3 regions of the Planococcus plakortidis genome follow, and region 3 is predicted to be linked to each of the others. Evidence: riboswitches for the same ligand, from Rfam matches in the RefSeq annotation. Region 3 holds a riboswitch; each other region holds the start of a gene.
What was found. Region 3 has a riboswitch for S-adenosylmethionine ahead of metK (methionine adenosyltransferase). Riboswitches for the same ligand answer to the same signal wherever they lie in the genome.

Region 1 (4,282 bases), 670 kb from region 3:
ACCGCTTCACGCACCGCTTTGATATGTGCAGGCGTCGTGCCGCAACAGCCGCCGACGACATTGAGCCAGCCTTTTTCAGCAAAGCCGCGCAGTTTTTTCGACAAGGATTCCGGCGTTTCGTGGTAATGCCCTTCTTCGTCCGGCAGCCCGGCGTTCGGGTAGCAGCTGACGTAACCTGAAGATAATTCAGACAATGAACGCAAATGGTCGGTCATGAATTCCGGCCCTGTCGCGCAGTTCAAGCCGACTGAAAGCGGCTTGATGTGTTCGATCGATACATAGAACGCTTCAATCGTCTGCCCGGCAAGCGTCGTGCCCATCGGCTCGATCGTCCCTGAAATCATCACCGGCAATTCCACACCAGTTTCTTCAAAAGCATCGCGAATGGCAATCGTCGCCGCTTTGACATTGAGCATATCCTGGCTCGTCTCAAGGAGTAATAGATCCGCTCCCCCTTCGATCAAGGCTTTCGCCTGTACTTGGAAATCCTGCTTTAATTCATCAAACGTGATACCGCCTGTTACCGACAAAGTTTTCGTCGTCGGCCCGAGTGCACCCGCAACAAAGCGCGGCCATTCTGGCGTCGAATATTTCGCTTGGCTCTTTTTGGCGATTTCGACCGCTTTTTGATTGATTTCCGCTGCACGATGCCCGAGCCCGTACTCATCGAGGACGACTGGCGTGCCGCCGAATGTGTTCGTACAGATGATATCAGCACCCGCTTCCAAATAAGCGTCGTGTACTCCTTCAAGCACGTCGGGACGGACAATATTCAAATATTCATTGCAGCCGTCGTATTCCTCACCACCGAAATCTTCTGCGGACAGATCCGCGTTTTGGATCATCGTTCCCATCGCGCCGTCAATGATCAAGATGCGTTTTTCGAGTTGCTGTTCAATTAAATGTTTAGGCATAGGCACGATCGCTCGCTTTCTTTAAATCTAGTTGTCGGATGTGGCGGATCAATTCCACCGTCATGTCGTAGCGCACAAATGGCGTGATCAAATAAATGCCGTTGAACAATTCCGCTGCCGTGTCGATCAATTCTTTTGCGATCTGTATGCCTTCTGCGGTCGCTTTTTCCTTGTCTTCACCGCAAGCCCGCATGCGGTCAAGTGCTTCTTCCGACAATTTGATGCCCGGCACTTCGTTATGCAAGAAGTCGGCGCTGCGGATGCTCGTCAGCGGCATGACCCCGAGGAAAATCGGCGTGTCCAAATGCTTCGTTGCTTCGTGGATTTCGATGATTTTCTCTTTTGTGTAGACCGGCTGCGAAATGAAGTAATCCGCACCGGCTTCGATTTTCTTCTCGAGCCTTTGAACCGCCCGTTCCACCACACGGACATTCGGGTTGAACGCGGCGGCAACTGAGAAGTTCGCTTTTTTCCGCAACGGTTTCCCGGAAAATGAAATGCCTTCATTGAGCTTTTTGATGAGCTGGATCAACTCCATGCTCGACACGTCGTAGACGCTTGTCGCGCCTGGGAAATCGCCGACTTTGGTCGGGTCGCCCGTGACGGCGAGTATGTCGTGGATGCCGAGTGCATCCAGCCCCATGATATGCGATTGCAAGCCAATCAAATTACGGTCGCGGCACGTAATATGCGCAAGAGGTCTGACATCCTGCTTGTGCTTGATGATCGAACCCATCGCCATATTGCTGATGCGCGGCGAAGCGAGTGAATTGTCGGCCATCGTGATGGCGTCTATGCCTTCTGCGTCCAATGCCTTTGAACCTTCAAGGAATTTCTCGATGTCCAAATGGCGCGGCGTATCGAGTTCGACGATGATCGTCCGCTCGGTTTTCGCTTTTTCGTGCAAGGGCTTGTCTTTTAACGCCTCCGCCTCGCGGATGACAATCGGCTTTTTCTCTTCGACTTTCTTTTCGGTGATCGGCTGCAAATGGCCGATGCGTTTTTTCACTGCTTCGATATGTTTTGGCGTCGTGCCGCAACAACCGCCGATGAGTCTCACGCCTTCTTCGCGCAAAAGCAGTGCCGCACGGCCGAAATAATCGGCTTCCGATTCATAGACGATGCGCCCGTCTTCGATATCCAATAGCGAAGCGTTCGGATAAGCGGATAAAAACGCTTTTTCCGGCAGTTCGACGCCTTCAAATGCTTGGATGGTATGGTGCGGGCCAAGCCGGCAATTGACGCCGACGATTTCCGCGCCGAGCGCATCGAGCCGTTTCAATCCTTCGTTTAAGCTCATGCCGTTTTGCAAAATGCCGGGTTCGTGCATCGACAATTGCGCGATTAAAGGGGCGTCTGTCAGTTTCTTCAAATGGGTGACGGTCGCCGCCAGTTCCTCGAAATCGTAATACGTCTCGAGCAATAAGCCGTCCGGGTCGCCGGACAATAAATGCTTCGCCTGCTGGTCGACCATAGCGACGATTTCATCCAAAGTGGCATCGCTTTTCCGGATGCCGCGGATGCCGCCGATCGTACCGACGACAAACTGCCCGCCGTCTTTTGCGGCTTTATTGGCGATGGCGATCGCTGCTTTATTGATCGCTTCGGTCTGTTCTTCGAGCCCGTAGCGCGCCAGTTTATGGGCATTCGCCCCGTATGTGTTCGTTTGGATAATGTCGGCCCCGGCTGCGATATAATCGCGGTGGATCTTCTCGATCACTTCCGGGCGCTGGATGTTCAATTCCTCGTTGCAATATTCGATGCCGTACGAGTACAACAGCGTTCCCATGGCGCCGTCCGCCGTCAGCATCCGTTTTTTCAGTTCATCCAATAACATGATTCGTCCTCCTCTGTCTGATTTTGCCGTGCAGCTGCGGACGCATCGATATGAAACAAAAAAAGCCTTCCATGAAAAAGAAGGCTTTACGATATCGGACTCGTTCCTTTTCATCTGCCAGGCATATGCCTGCTGGAATTAGCACCTGACCTAACGGCTGGTTGCTGAAGCGTCATCGGGCCAGTCCCTCGACTTCTCTAGATAAGAATTCACTATGCAGTTTTCAGTATTCCCACATGATACCCCCTGCGATGATTTGGGTCAAGGTGATTTATCAAAAAACAAAGAACTTTCTGTTACATTTCCGGCCTTTACCAGGCATCCGGAACGCGCGGATTGAATTTGGCGGCTTCGACAGTGAATTTATACCACGTGAAGGCTTGGCCGTCGATGATCCACGTAATGTCGATGCGACGCGGGATTTCGATGCCGTCGACTTGTTGCCATTCATGCACTTCGGCAATGCACGGCAAGCGCTTCGCCTCTTCGCCGACGTCTTTATAGCGCATCGCCCGCGCCCGCTTCATGCGCCCTGTTTCATCAAACTCGAAGGTTACATTGGCGGTCGACCCGTTATAGGTCATTTCCGCTTCCACGGAATGGGCATTGCTGTTCAAAAACCGCACGTACGGGCTGAACACCAGTCCCGGAAGCCACGCCATCTCCATTAAAAAGCGCTGCAAGGCCGATTCATCCAGCTTGCCGTCCGGCATCGACCGGTTGATCGGCACGAGGCCCGCAAAGCGGAGGCGCATGCCCGCGCGGCCATCCCGAAAACTGTCGGCCCCTGTAACGAACAAGCCGTCCACTTTCATGCGCGCTTTCCAATAAAACGACGGCGGCTCCATAAAGCTGTATTGCTCGGCGGTCGATTCACTCCATTCTTCCTGGTCGGGTTTCGTTTTCATCCAGCCCACTTGCTTTACGTAAACGCCCATCACCTGTTCCCGGCCGATCGCGCCGCTCACTTCCAGCCATTTGGCGATCGGTTTTGGAAGATTGTCCGTTCTTGCCTGTTCCACTTCACCGGCGTGCCGGACTTCCGGCCATGTCGGTTTAACAAGCCGCGTCATGTCTTTATATTTCCGGTAAATTCCGTATGCCCCGAGCGTCGTCAATGCTAAAACCGGCCATCTGCGTTTCATGCCACATACCCCTCTCCGATTTTGCTGCGCACTTTGTTCCTTGCTATTCTCTTTCGACACAGCATTTGTTTTCCCTGCAAAACGAATCAATAGAAAACGCCTCCGGAAGAGTGCCCTTCCGGAGGCGTTCAGTATTCATCAGTTCAACTTTTCAAAAGCCGGTTCGAGATGTTCTCTTAATGCAGGCCCCATCGTTTGCGAATAAAGCGTCGTTAAATGATGCTTATCGCGGTAGACGAGCACATTGCCGATGACCGGCGGGCACGTATCGTCCGTGCAGAAATACTCGGACATATCGGCGAACGTCACATTGTCCGGGATGTCTTCTGTATTTTCCCATGGCACAACATCCGACAACGCTTTACTGCGTTCAACCGAGCAATTGT
Region 2 (4,282 bases), 540 kb from region 3:
CAAATTCTTCTTTCGAAAAGCCAGTATAAACTACCAAAGAAGATGTCAAACGATAAATGTCTAACTGATCTTTTCTTAACGTATTAATATATCTCTGAAGTTCATTTATATAATTATCTGTTTGCCCAAGAGGATATTTCATTCCTTTTTTTGTTGCTGACTTACCGTTGCTAAAAAATTGATCTACGAAAGCTAGTGACCAATTCTTTACTTCTACAAACACAAAGCCTAAATTCGGATCGATAATTAAAATGTCTGGCTTAAATTCTAGAAATTTAGGATCCCAGATCACTATTGAGCTAGCTGTTAACTTTGACTCCAGGACCTTCAATAAGGTTAATTCGCCTTTTAAACCTTTTTTAAGCGCATCAGTTTGTGCAGTTTCTAATGCAAACTCTAAAGCTTTTCTCCCTACAACTTTTGCCACTATGGAAATCTCCCATCTCACTCAATTAAAAGTATTTTAGATTAGTTTTAAAACTAAAAGCATAGAAGAGTAATATCTTTGATTATTAAGTAACGAATATTAACCTTCTCAATTATAACATTACTCCCTAATATCGAAATATAAATTAGTGCTTTTAGTGCATTTAATCAAAACTTTTATCGATGGGTCAGAGTATATTACGGATTCTTCAATATTTTAAATGCAAATCACTTTTCTTTTTTCACTTTATTTCTTTCCTCGAGCTTCATAATCCCGTTCAATCTCCTGCTTCCATTCCCGACTAATCTTTTTCCCGGTCCGGAACGAACTCACCGCTTCGCTCAACACTTGGTAATTCAATTCCGTCCCTTTCGCGTCCGCATGGTAATCCACCGCAAAATCCTCATCGACCCCGAATTTCTTTGCGGTCGCGACCGCGTCGATATTCGCCCCGAGGAACATGAATTCCCAGCCGTTCGCCTTCTTGGAAGCAATCATTTCATGGATTTTCCTATACGTGTATTCACAGCTGGAGTTTTCCAGGCCATCCGTCGTGATGACGAACATCACCCGGCCGGCCCGGTGTTTTTCCAATGTCCCTTTTTGCGCGTTGCTGATTTTCTGGATCGTCGAGCCGACCGCATCGAGCAAAGCCGTCATGCCGCCTACTTCGTAATCGCTATCGGTCATCGGCGAAATGCCTTCGAGCGAAATCCGGTCGTGCAACAATTCATATCCGTGATTGAACAGCACCGTCGTCACGCGGACCTCGCCAGGGAGCTTTCGCTGCTTGTCGATCAAGGCATTGAAGCCGCCGATCGTATCTTGTTCCAGCCCCGCCATCGAGCCGCTCTTGTCGAGAATAAATACCAATTCCGTCGTTTCATTTTTCATCTTCGTTTCCTCCTTTGGGTTACTTGCTACCCCAAGGATACGATTTTCGCATAGAAAAAAGGTCGCTTCGAAAGCGACCTTTTACGAACCAAGCACCTTATTCCACAACACAATTCACGTAAATCAGAGCAGCTATATACTTCAAATGTTTTCAAAAAATAAAACCCACTAAATATATAGGAATACATATTGACCTAATTAAATGTCGATGGTATGGTTCTAATATAGCTGAATAGTTAATACATTCTTATCATGAGAGGTGGAGGGATTGGCCCTACGAAACCTCGGCAGCGGACTCTTTTCGAGTACTGTGCCAAATCCAGCAAGCGAATCGCTTGAGAGATAAGAAGAGTTGAAATCTTTTTTTGAGATGCAAACCTCTTCTTATTGAAGAGGTTTTTTGTTTGGTTTCATGAAGAATCATTGCTGTTGCGCTAATTTCATTAAGGATGGTGTCATACATATGAAAAAGCCGAAAAAGTTTTTGCTTTTCACACTGATCTCAACAACAGCATTGATTGCAGCTGCGTGCGGAAATGAGGAGTCCAATAGCTCTGCCAGCGCTTCTGAATCAGGCGAACAGAATTCCTGGGAACAAATTGAGGATTCAGGCAAATTAGTGGTGGGTACAGAAGGTTTATATTTCCCGGTTACCTACTTCGATGAAACAACGAAAGAGTTGACTGGATTTGATGTGGAAGTAGTTCGGGCGATTGGAGATAAGCTGGGCCTTGAAGTTGAATTTAAAACGATGGAATTTGACGGTCTTCTGCCCGCATTAAGAAATGGCCAAATCGATGTGGCAGCAAATGATTTTTCAATTACAGAAGAACGCCTCGAGAAATTTGATTTTACAGTTCCCGTCAAGCATTCCTATGGATCAGCTATCGTCCGGGAAAGTGATGATTCTGGCATTAACACAGTGGATGATTTAGCAGGTAAAAAAGTTGGTGGAGCCGCGACGAGCAATTACTCGGATTATGCTAAAGAACAAGGCGCTGAAGTAGTAGTCTATACCGGTTCAGATACTGTGCTTCCTGAAATTGTGCAAGGGCGCGTTGACGCTACACTCAATGATTATTTAGTATTGATTCAAGCACTGGAACAATTTGATAAACCTGGATTAAAGCTTGCTGAAAATGTAAAGTTTTCTCCTAACAGCAGTGGTTTAGTGATGCAAAAAGACAGCCCGGAATTGAAAGAGCAACTTGATGCCGCCCTAACAGAATTAATTGAAGACGGCACCGTAACGGAAATTTCGCTTGAGTTTTTAGGAGCTGACGTCACAAAACCAGTTGATGTTGAATAATCCTGCCGGGGGAATCCTTTGATTCCTCTTTTTTCTATCTTGCACATCTAAAGGAGATAAAATATGTCTGATTTTAAATGGGAATATCTTTTTAACATAGAAGTCGCAATAGAGGCTCTTCCGTTTATCCTGGAAGGAGCTTGGTATACTTTATTAATCGCAATTGTAAGCATGCTTCTTGCTCTATTTCTAGGGTTGTTCGTCGCTCTTGCCCGCATGAATAAACTAACTTTGCTGTCCTTTCCCGCCCGCCTATTCATCTCATTTATGCGCGGAACACCACTTCTTGTTATTCTATTCATCCTATACTTCGGATTCCCCATGATCGGTATCGATATGCAACCACTGACAGCTGCCATCATCGGCATCAGTATCCACTTCTCCGCATATACGGCAGAAGTGATTCGGTCGGCGATCTCATCGGTAGCAAAAGGTCAATGGGAAGCTGCGGAAACTCTCAGAATGACTTACTGGCAGACTATGCGCCGTATCATTTTGCCACAAGGTACACGCATTGCTCTGCCTCCTTTATCCAGTATTTTCATGGATATTATAAAAGGCACCTCATTAGCAATGGTCATCACTGTTTCCGAGATGTTCTACAGGGCGAAAGTCGTGGTTGGACAAACTTATGAAAGCTTGACGCTGTATATTCTAGTGGCACTCATTTATTGGGCAATTTGTTCTGTTGTCACCGTATTGCAGGATTATTTAGAGAAAAAAGCAAATCGTTATGTCGTGACATGAATGGAGTTTTGAAAATGATTAAAGTTGATCAGCTCAGCAAAAACTTTAATGACAATGAAGTCTTAAAGTCCATTTCCCTCGAAATTGAAAAAGGCGAAGTACTTAGCATCATCGGACCGTCCGGATCAGGTAAGACCACCTTACTTCGGTGTTTGAACTTATTGGAATCTCCCACTTCAGGATCACTCAAAATTAAAGATGTAGTTGTCACTTTTAACGGCAAGACACCATCAAAAAAGCAGAAAGTCGATATACAGCAATACTCTGGAATGGTGTTTCAGCACTTCCATCTCTTCCCGCATAAGACGGTTATCGAGAATATTATAGAAGCCCCACTAATCGTCCAAAAACGAGACAAGCAAGAAGTTGTAGCAGAAGCAGAGGAACTACTCAAAAAAGTTGGTTTATCAGCCCATAAAAACCACTATCCTGAACAGCTTTCGGGAGGCCAGAAACAGCGAGCCGCTATTGCTCGCATTCTCGCTTTAAAACCAGATGTATTGCTATTTGATGAACCTACATCGGCTCTAGACCCTGAACTTGTCGGAGAAGTATTAACTGTCATCAAAGATTTAGCGCAAGAAGGCCAGACAATGATCATTGTGACACATGAAATGCATTTCGCTCGCGAAGTATCCGACCGCGTTGTTTTTATCGCGGATGGCTATATTGTTGAAGAAGGAAAACCAGAAGTTCTATTTTCATCTCCTCAAGAAGAACGTACAAAGAAATTTTTGGAGAAAGTCCTCGTCCGATAAATTCGCAAATATAAAACAGCCCCGTTCCGTGAACAGGGCTGTTTCTAATTTAGAAACTGTATAGAATCTTTTACGAACCAAGAAGCGCTTCATCAAATGCAAACAAGGCTTCATTGATTTCAAAGATATTGTATTGTTCCCGCTCAA
Region 3 (4,282 bases):
TTTCCTCATGCGCGATGAGGGCATGAAGGCGATTATAGAGAAGGTGAAGACTATTGAAAAATGGCGATATTGAATCGATGAGATGGTATCCTTCGCCAAACCCGAATGTGCGCTTGCGGGAAGTGACATACTGGTCCGAAGGCTTGCGCGTAAAAGGTTTATTGGCGCAGCCGAAATCAGGTGAATCCGAAAGCGCCATGTTGTACCTGCGCGGTGGCATCCAGTCCATCGGCATGGTACGTCCGGCAAGGATAGCGCAGTTCGCGGGAATGGGCTTTACCGTTTTTGCTCCTTATTATCGCGGCAATCGGGGCGGTGAAGGAAAGGATGAGTTTGCCGGCGCTGACCGCTATGACGCTGTCAATGCAGTGGACGTGCTGAAGAAATTCAGTGACGGGCCGGTTCATTTGCTGGCCTTTTCAAGGGGAGGCATCATGGCGCTTTGGACCGCGGTATTGCGAAGCGATATTTGTTCCGTCGTGACTTGGGCCGGGGTCACGGACACTGTGCTGACGTATAAGGAGCGGTTGGATATGCGCCGTATGATGAAACGGCTTTACGGCGGGACACCGAATACCGCGCTGCCTGCATTCGAAGAGCGCAATCCTTTAATGCGCATCGGGGAGAGCGATGCGTCTTACTTGATCATCCATGGCCTGAAAGACGATAATGTTTCGCCCCAGCAGGCGTTCCTGCTCGAAGAAGCATTGCAGCTCAATCATCAGCCATGTGAAACTTGGTATTTCCCGGAATACACACATTTTTTCCCTCCCACGGCGAATCGCAAGACTGCAAAAGCGCTGGCGGTATGGATGAAAGAGCAGGAGAAGCGTAAAAAGAATATTACCGAAGCTGTCCGCAATAATGCATAAGCCTAACGCGGTAATGGAGAGTAAAATAAAAAAGGCCGGAGGGAAATGAGTCATTTCCCTCCGGCCTTTTATGATGTTATTGATTATGTGTAGGGCCGCCTTTTTGGCTGATGCCAGCATCGACAGTGCCGAATTTTTCAAAGTTGTCTTTGAATTTCTTCGCCAGTTCCTGTGCTTTTTGGTCATAAGCTTCTTTATCAGCCCATGCATTGCGCGGGTTCAATACTTCAGTTGGCACGCCTGGGATTTCTTTAGGCATGTTCAAGCCGAAGACGGATTCGTGTTCCATTTCCACGCCGTTCAAGTCGCCGCGGATCGCTGCGCGCACCATCGTGCGGGTGTATGACAATTTCATGCGGCTTCCGACGCCGTAGATGCCGCCAGTCCAGCCTGTGTTTACAAGGTAGACGTCTGCGCCGTGCTCATCAATTTTATCGCCGAGCATTTCAGCGTACACGGTCGCATGAAGCGGAAGGAATGGCGAACCGAAGCATGTCGAGAATGTCGCTTCCGGTGACGTGATGCCGCGTTCTGTGCCGGCAAGTTTCGATGTATAGCCGCTCAGGAAGTGGTACATCGCTTGTTCTTTCGTCAATTTGCTGATTGGAGGCAATACGCCGAATGCGTCTGCAGTCAAAAAGACGATCGTTTTCGGGTGCCCTGCAACAGAAGGGACGACAATGTTATCGATGGCATCGATCGGGTATGCTGCACGCGTGTTTTCTGTCAACGATCCGTCGTCGTAATCCGGGATGCGCGTATCTTCGTCAACGACTACGTTTTCAAGAACCGAGCCGAAACGGATGGCATCGAAGATTTGCGGCTCGTTTTCACGGGACAAGTTGATGGTCTTCGCGTAGCAGCCGCCTTCAATGTTGAAGACGCCGTTATCGGACCAGCCGTGCTCATCGTCACCGATCAATTTGCGGTCTTCGTCAGCTGATAAAGTTGTTTTCCCTGTACCGGAAAGCCCGAAGAACAAAGCGACATCGTCATTTTTCCCGACGTTCGCTGAACAGTGCATCGGCAGGATGCCTTTTTCCGGAAGGATATAGTTCATGATCGAGAAGATGGATTTCTTCATTTCGCCAGCGTATTCCGTGCCGCCGATCAAGATGATTTTCTTTTCCATCGAAACGATGATGAAGGTTTCGGAATCCGTTCCGTCCACCGCTGGGTCTGCGTGGAAAGTCGGAGCGTAAACGACAGTGAATTCAGCTTCATGCGCCTCCAGTTCTTCCGCAGTCGGGCGGATGAACAATTGATGGGCGAACAGGTTATGCCAGGCGTATTCATTGATCGTCTGAATCGCAAGACGGGACTCAGGATCTGCGCCGGCGAAGCCTTTGAAGACGTACAAAGCGTCTTTTTCTTTCAAATGATTGAGGACTTTAGCATATAGGTTCTCGAAGATTTCAGATGAAATCGGGCGGTTGACGCTGCCCCAGTCAATTTTATCTTTCGAAATTGCCTCTTCTACCATATACTTGTCTTTAGGCGAACGGCCAGTGTACTTGCCGGTTTCGGCTTTGACTGCGCCTTCACGGGTCAATACTGCCTCCCCACGGGATGTGGCTGCTTCAACCAGTTGGGGAACGGATAATTGAGTATTGACATTGGAGCCTGCCAAAAGCTCTTTCAAATCATTTGCAAAGTTCACTGAAGTCATATATATGTACCTTCCTTTTCGTTTATTCCCAAATGAATGGGGAAGATGTATATTCGAACATTAGTATAACACATTGATGCGATTAGTCTATACTAATAACTCGAAATCTGTCAATGTTCATGATTTGTGCAATTTTATAGTAGAAAAAGCTGCATGTTTAAAAGTCCGACAATTGTTTCCGGTAAAAACGTTGACAGTGCTGGCAGCATTCCGTATGATGGGAAATTGAACGGATACTCTTATTCCGAGCTGGTGGAGGGTGCAGGCCCGATGAAACCCGGCAACCTGCTGCGCTTGCAGCGATGGTGCCCAACCTGAAGCAAGGCGAATGCCTTGGACGATAAGAGTGAAAGGTGCTTATGATGATTATTCCTTTCCTCAATGTATTGAGTGAAGGGATTTTTTTATGGAATGCCCTTAATCCTCGTGTGCAGGCTGAAAAAGCTGGAAGTTCAATTCCTTAATGGAAACGGACTTGACATGGGAAAACGAGTACCGTATCAATTTCGAGAGCAATCTCGCAGGATATAAGGAGGAACTTTTTTTGACAAACCGTCGATTATTCACATCAGAATCAGTAACAGAGGGCCATCCGGATAAGATTTGCGACCAGATCTCAGACGCAATCCTGGATGCCATTTTAGCGGAAGACCCGAACGCGCGTGTCGCATGCGAAACGACTGTAACGACAGGGCTCGTTCTTGTCGCAGGCGAAATCACGACATCGACATATGTAGACATTCCGAAAGTCGTGCGCCAGACCGTCAAAGAAATCGGCTATACACGTGCGAAATACGGATTTGACTCTGAAACAAGCGCGGTGTTGACAGCGATCGACGAGCAGTCGGCAGACATCGCGGCAGGCGTCAACGTGGCACTTGAAGCGCGTGAAGGCCAGATGACCGATAAGGAATTGGATGAAATCGGAGCAGGCGACCAAGGCTTGATGTTCGGGTACGCGTCAAACGAAACAGAAGAATTGATGCCTTTGCCGATCAGCCTGGCCCACAAACTCGCACGCCGCCTGGCAGAAGTGCGCAAAGAAGAAATCTTGCCGTATCTCCGTCCAGACGGAAAAACGCAAGTGACGATTGAATACGATGAAAACAATAAACCAGTGCGTGTCGATACGATTGTCATTTCGACGCAGCACCATCCGGAAGTATCGTTGGAGCAAATCCAGCGCAATTTGAAAGAGTACGTCATCAACGAAGTCGTGCCGGCAGAACTATTGGATGCTGAAACGAAATACTTCATCAACCCGACAGGCCGCTTTGTCATCGGCGGGCCTCAAGGAGATGCTGGTCTTACTGGCCGTAAAATCATCGTTGATACGTACGGCGGCTATGCACGACACGGCGGTGGCGCATTCTCCGGTAAAGACGCGACAAAAGTCGACCGTTCCGGCGCATATGCTGCACGCTATGTAGCGAAAAATATCGTGGCATCAGGCCTTGCCGATAAATGTGAAGTGCAACTGGCCTATGCAATCGGCGTAGCACATCCGGTATCGATTGCGGTCGATACGTTCGGGACAGGAAAAGTCAGCGAGGAAAAATTGATCGAACTCGTGCGCGCGAACTTCGATTTGCGCCCGGCCGGCATCATCAAGATGCTCGATTTGCGCCGCCCGATCTACAAACAGACAGCGGCTTATGGCCATTTCGGCCGTACGGATGTCGACCTACCGTGGGAACGCACAGATAAAGCTGAGGCTTTGAAACAACAAGCGAACGCATAA

Region 1: it holds a riboswitch for S-adenosylmethionine, as region 3 does, so the genes downstream of both, BBI15_RS03115 (bifunctional homocysteine S-methyltransferase/methylenetetrahydrofolate reductase) here and metK (methionine adenosyltransferase) in region 3, are expected to answer to the same signal.
Region 2: it holds a riboswitch for S-adenosylmethionine, as region 3 does, so the genes downstream of both, BBI15_RS03700 (transporter substrate-binding domain-containing protein) here and metK (methionine adenosyltransferase) in region 3, are expected to answer to the same signal.

The regions. Positions count from the first base shown of each region.
Region 1 covers NZ_CP016539.2:588,147-592,428, reverse strand. Annotated here, with positions in the region: gene metH (methionine synthase) at 1-914, opposite strand, end outside; gene BBI15_RS03115 (bifunctional homocysteine S-methyltransferase/methylenetetrahydrofolate reductase) at 907-2,754, opposite strand; SAM riboswitch class I at 2,859-2,959, opposite strand; gene BBI15_RS03110 (DUF6920 family protein) at 3,063-3,896, opposite strand; gene BBI15_RS03105 (acyltransferase family protein) at 4,035-4,282, opposite strand, start outside.
Region 2 covers NZ_CP016539.2:711,431-715,712, reverse strand. Annotated here, with positions in the region: gene BBI15_RS03710 (lysozyme inhibitor LprI family protein) at 1-427, opposite strand, end outside; gene BBI15_RS03705 (vWA domain-containing protein) at 674-1,321, opposite strand; SAM riboswitch class I at 1,566-1,670, shown strand; gene BBI15_RS03700 (transporter substrate-binding domain-containing protein) at 1,785-2,630, shown strand; gene BBI15_RS03695 (amino acid ABC transporter permease) at 2,694-3,377, shown strand; gene BBI15_RS03690 (amino acid ABC transporter ATP-binding protein) at 3,392-4,135, shown strand; gene BBI15_RS03685 (macro domain-containing protein) at 4,206-4,282, opposite strand, start outside.
Region 3 covers NZ_CP016539.2:1,253,931-1,258,212, forward strand. Annotated here, with positions in the region: gene BBI15_RS06425 (NUDIX domain-containing protein) at 1-73, shown strand, start outside; gene BBI15_RS06430 (alpha/beta hydrolase family protein) at 54-872, shown strand; gene pckA (phosphoenolpyruvate carboxykinase (ATP)) at 949-2,541, opposite strand; SAM riboswitch class I at 2,778-2,888, shown strand; gene metK (methionine adenosyltransferase) at 3,086-4,282, shown strand.